Regions from separate parts of the Micromonospora sp. NPDC005172 genome, predicted to be linked through region 1. Evidence: riboswitches for the same ligand, from Rfam matches in the RefSeq annotation. Region 1 holds a riboswitch; the other holds the start of a gene.
What was found. A riboswitch is a leader RNA that binds a small molecule or an ion and turns the genes downstream of it on or off. The one in region 1 is predicted to bind thiamine pyrophosphate.

Region 1 (2,453 bases):
GGTGTAGCTCTTTTCGTCCAGGCTGGCCAGGACGTGCACGTCCGACCGGGGGTTGGTCTGGAAGTTGTACCACTCGTCGAACCGGGACCAGCGCTCCGGCAGTCCGGTGGTGGACGGGTGGGCCGGGTCCTCCACCTTGACGGTGGCCTGCTGGTTCTGCGGGTGGTTGGCGAAGTACGCGCCGACCAGGTCGCCGTACCAGGCCCAGCTGTACTCGGTGTCCGAGGCGGCGTGGACGCCGACGTAACCGCCGCCGGCCTTCACGTACCGCTCGAAGGCCGCCTGCTGGTCGGCGTTCAGGACGTCACCGGTGGTGGAGAGCCAGATCACAGCCTTGTACTTGGCGAGGTTGGCGTCGCTGAACGCGGCACCGTCCTCGGTGGTGTCCACCGTGAAGCCGTTGGTGGCACCGAGTTGCTGGATGGCGGCGATGCCGGTGGGGATGGCGTCGTGCCGGAAACCGGCGGTCTTCGAGAAGACCAGGACGGAGTAGGGGTCGGCCGCTGCGGCCTTCGCTGCCTTCGGTGGTGTCTTCTGCACCACCTTGGAGAAGGGAGTCGCGGCTTGCGCGTCTCGCGGTGGGACCTGCGCTGCGACCGGAGCCGCCTGCGCCGGAGACCCGATCAGGGCCGTCGACGCGAGCGCGAGGGACAACAGGGTAGCGGTGAGTGGTACGGGGGCACGACGAGAACGGGACACGCCGCCTCCAATGTCGCGGTGGACAGGACTCGCGGGGCCGGCTCGCCGAAGACCGTCCCAGATGGAGCCGGTGGAGACGCCGTGCCAGGGCGTCCACGCCGGCATTTTGTCGATTCGCTGAACAAATTAGTTCTGCTGCATCGATGTCCGGCAAGATGCCGGCGGGTAACGGTTCTGCAACGGCGGGCGACATTCCGAACAGGACCGGAGAAAGTACCCCGATCGATCTCTCGCGCCGCGGCGGCGGGCTCTCCCTTGGCAGGGGAGGCGATGTGTCGTACGGTGACACGCAAGTAACCCACGGGAGCCCGGTGTACCGGGCTGAGAGGGGGGCTGACAGCCCCCGACCGTCGAACCTGATCCGGGTAATGCCGGCGCAGGGAGGAGCGTTGCCGTGCCGTCCCTCGGCCGACTGCATCTGATCACCGACACCCGACCCGGGCGCGATCCACTCACCGTGGTCCGGGCCGCCCTCGCGGCGGCCCGCGCCGACCTCGTCGTGCAGGTCCGGGTGGAGGACTCCGCCACCGACCGCGAGGCGTACGACCTGGCCGCCCGGGTGCTGGCGCTGTGCGCGCCGTACGGCGCGACGTGCCTGGTCAACGACCGGCTGCACGTGGCGCTCGCGGTGGGCGCCGCCGGTGGCCACGTCGGCGCCGACGACCTACCGGTCGCCGCGGCCCGGCACGTGCTCGGCGCAACCGGCGTGCTGGGCGCCACCGCCCGCGAGCCGAGGACCGCGATCGAGGCCGTCGTCGCCGGGGCCAACTACCTGGGCGTCGGCCCGTGCCACGCCACGAGCACCAAGGTCGGTCTGCCCGACCCCATCGGGACCGTCGGGATACGCGACGTCGCCGACGCCGTCGACGTGCCGGTCATCGCGATCGGCGGGGTGACCGCCGACCGGGTGCCGGCGCTCCGGACCGCCGGGGCGTACGGGGTGGCGGTGGTCGGGGCGATCTGCTCGGCCGCCGACCCCGCTCGGGCGACCGCCGAACTGCTGCGGGCGCTGGCGTGACGCGTACCGAGGTGGCGGTGGTGGGCGGGGGCCCGATCGGGCTGGCCGTCGCGTGGCGCTGCGCCAGCCGGGGCCTGCGCGTCGAGGTACACGACGCGGCACCCGGATCGGGGGCGTCGGGCGTCGCCGCCGGGATGCTCTCTCCGGTCGCCGAGGCGTACTTCGGTGAGCGTGGGCTGACCGAGCTGCTGGTGGCCTCCGCCGCCCGTTGGCCCACGTTCGCCGCCGAGCTGACCGAGGACAGCGGCACCCTCATCGGCTACCGGACCGAGGGCACGCTGATGGTCGGGCTGACCGGTGACGACCTGGCCGAGGCCCGCCGGCTCTGGGCGTACCAACAGGGTCTTGGTCTGCCGGTGACGCCGCTGCGCCCCACCGAGCTGCGCGACCGCGAGCCGGCGCTCGCCCCGCGGGTGCGCGGCGGCGCGCTCGCGCCCACCGACCACCAGGTCGATCCCCGGCTGCTGGTACCGGCGCTGCGCACGGCCGCGCGGCGGGCCGGCGCGGCGTTCGTGCCGCGACCGGTCCGGCGGCTGTCCGACGTGGACGCGAGGGTCACCGTGGTCGCGGCCGGCTGCGGTGCCGCCGCCCTCACCGGACTGCCCGTGCGGCCGGTGAAGGGCCAGATCCTGCGGCTGCGTGCGCCCGGCGGCGTCGCGCCGGGCTTCCGGCACGTGATCCGGGGGTACGCCGACGGCGAGCACGTCTACCTGGTGCCCCGCACCGACGGCGAGGT
Region 2 (2,453 bases), on a different contig from region 1:
AAGCCGACCCGCCGCAGCGCCTCGTCGACCCGTGGCCAGATCTCGTCGGTCGGTACGCCCCGGTTCTCCAACCCGAACGCCACGTCGTCGCCGCTGCGTGCCATCACCAGCTGGGTCTGCGGGTCCTGGAAGACGATGCCGACCCGTTCCCGGCCCTTGCGGGGGTCGAGCCCGTCGATCTCGACGGTGCCCTCCTGCTCACCGGAGTCCTCCGCCAGCAGCCCGGCCAGCGCGCTGAGCAGGGTGCTCTTGCCGGCCCCCGAGGGCCCGAGCAGCAGGACCCGCTCGCCGTCCTCCACCCGGAGGTCCACCCCGCGTACGGCCCAGGCCCGCCGCCCGGCGTGCCGCCACCCGAAACCCCGCAGCAGTACGCCCACGACCCCTCCCTCCATGTCCTCGCCGGTGATCAAGAGGTTCGCGTCAGAATTCCGCCTGCCGATGACGCGAACCTTTTGATCACGGGGTGCGCGCGCAGGTCTAGATCAGCGCGCGGGTTCGGCCGGAGGGGAGGCGGTCCAGGGCGCCGGTGTTGGCCAGGGCGCGGGTGAGCAGCCAGCCGCCGACACCCGCGATGATCGTGGCGCTGACGATGGTGAGCAGCGCGTACGGGATGCGGTAGTCGCCCAGCGCGTAGTCCGCGTTCCAGACGAAGAAGTCGAACAGGGCCGCGCTGAGGCCCGTCAGCGCGCCGGCCAGCACGGCTGTCGGCAGCCGGTACGACCGGTAGCGGAACGCGGCGAACGCCAGCTCGGCCCCGATGCCCTGCACGATGCCCTGCGGGATGACCGTGCCGGCCCACTGGCTGCCCAGCAGCGCGGAGACGACCGCGGCCACCGTCTCGCAGTAGAGCGCGGCGCCGGGCTTGCGGATGACCAGCCCGCCGACCACGGCCGGCAGCAGCCACACGCCGTAGATCAGCGTCTGCGCCGGTGGGAAGAAGGCGAACGCGCCCTCGGTGGCGCTCCAGACCAGGCCCCAGGCCCAGAAGATGACGCCGAAGGCGACCGCGATCACCGAGGCGACCACGATGTCGATCGTGCGCCAGCGGTTGGTGGTGTTGTCCATGCTGTGCTCCCAGTTCAGTGAAACGAACCAGGAGAAGACGCACGCCGCGCGTCCGGTGGCACCGGACTCACGGCGCGGCTGGAGGTCGACCGAACTCCCTGCGCTGGCATTACCCAGATCAGGTTCGAGGGTCTGCGGGCGTGCCCGCACTCTCAGCGCTGTGCGCTCCCCTGTCGGATGTGAAGTTGTCTCGCTGACGCTAGCACCGACCAGGGGTAACAGCCCAGCAGGGCGTTGTGACGTGCGCGCATCCGGGCCGGCACGACGACGGCTGGGTAGGCTGACGATCATGCAGGTCGACGCGCGGGGTCTGACGTTCGAGGTACGCACCGGCGGCCCGTCCGACGGCGTCCCCGTCCTGCTCCTGCACGGGTTTCCGCAGCACAGCGGCGAGTGGGACGAGGTCGTGCCGCCACTGCACGCCGCCGGCCTGCGCACGTACGCGCTGGACCAGCGGGGCTACTCGCCGGGTGCCCGGCCCGCCGAGGTGGCGGGGTACCGCATCCCCGAACTGGTCGCCGACGCGGTCGCGGTGCTCGACGCGCTCGGTCTGGACGCCGTGCACCTGGTCGGCCACGACTGGGGCGCGATAGTGGCCTGGGCGGTGGCCGCCGCGCACCCTCGGCGCGTCCGTACGTTGACCGCGGTGTCGGTGCCCCATCCGGCGGCCATGGCGCACGCGCTCGCCACCGACGGTCAGCAGAAGGCCCGCTCGTCCTACATCGCGCTGTTCCGCAAACCCGGCAAGGCCGAGAAGGTGCTGTTGGCGTGGCACGCGACGGCGCTGCGCAAGCTGCTGGGCGGGGTCGGCGACGCCTCCCGCGTCGACCGCTACGCCGACCCGATGCGCGAGCCGGGCGCACTGACCGCCGCCCTGAACTGGTACCGGGCCATGTCCCGTGCCGACCTGGCCGCCGTCGGCCCGGTCGCCGTACCGACCACGTACGTGTGGAGCGACCGGGACGTCGCGATCGGTCGGGCCGCCGCCGAGGCGTGCGCCGCGAACGTGAGCGGCGACTACCTCTTCGTACCCCTGGGCGGGGTGAGCCACTGGATCCCGGACGCCGCGCCCGCCGTGCTGGCCGAGGCGGTCCTGGCGCGGGTCGCCGGGACGGCCTGAGCCGTGCCGGGCGGGGGAGAGTCGTGACCGTTCCCGTCGGCGGGCCGGGCACTCGCCGGTCGATCGCCGCGGAGCTGCGCCTACTGGGCGTACGCCCCGGATCGACGGTGCTGGTGCACGCCGGGATGCGCCCGCTGGGTTACGTCTGTGGCGGGCCGCAGGCGCTGGTGCTCGCCCTGCGTGACGCCCTCGGTCCGGACGGCACGATCGTGGTGCCCACCCACACACCTGACAACAGCGACCCGGCGCAGTGGCGGAATCCGCCGGT

Region 2: another riboswitch for thiamine pyrophosphate. It lies ahead of ABZV06_RS25170 (ECF transporter S component); the one in region 1 lies ahead of thiE (thiamine phosphate synthase).

What each region holds. Positions count from the first base shown of each region.
Region 1 is NZ_JBEXIL010000040.1:7,633-10,085, reverse strand. It holds gene ABZV06_RS23930 (ThuA domain-containing protein) at 1-699, opposite strand, end outside; TPP riboswitch at 990-1,099, shown strand; gene thiE (thiamine phosphate synthase) at 1,094-1,717, shown strand; gene thiO (glycine oxidase ThiO) at 1,714-2,453, shown strand, end outside.
Region 2 is NZ_JBEXIL010000045.1:6,091-8,543, forward strand. It holds gene ABZV06_RS25165 (ABC transporter ATP-binding protein) at 1-392, opposite strand, end outside; gene ABZV06_RS25170 (ECF transporter S component) at 478-1,065, opposite strand; TPP riboswitch at 1,143-1,247, opposite strand; gene ABZV06_RS25175 (alpha/beta fold hydrolase) at 1,355-2,185, shown strand; gene ABZV06_RS25180 (AAC(3) family N-acetyltransferase) at 2,209-2,453, shown strand, end outside.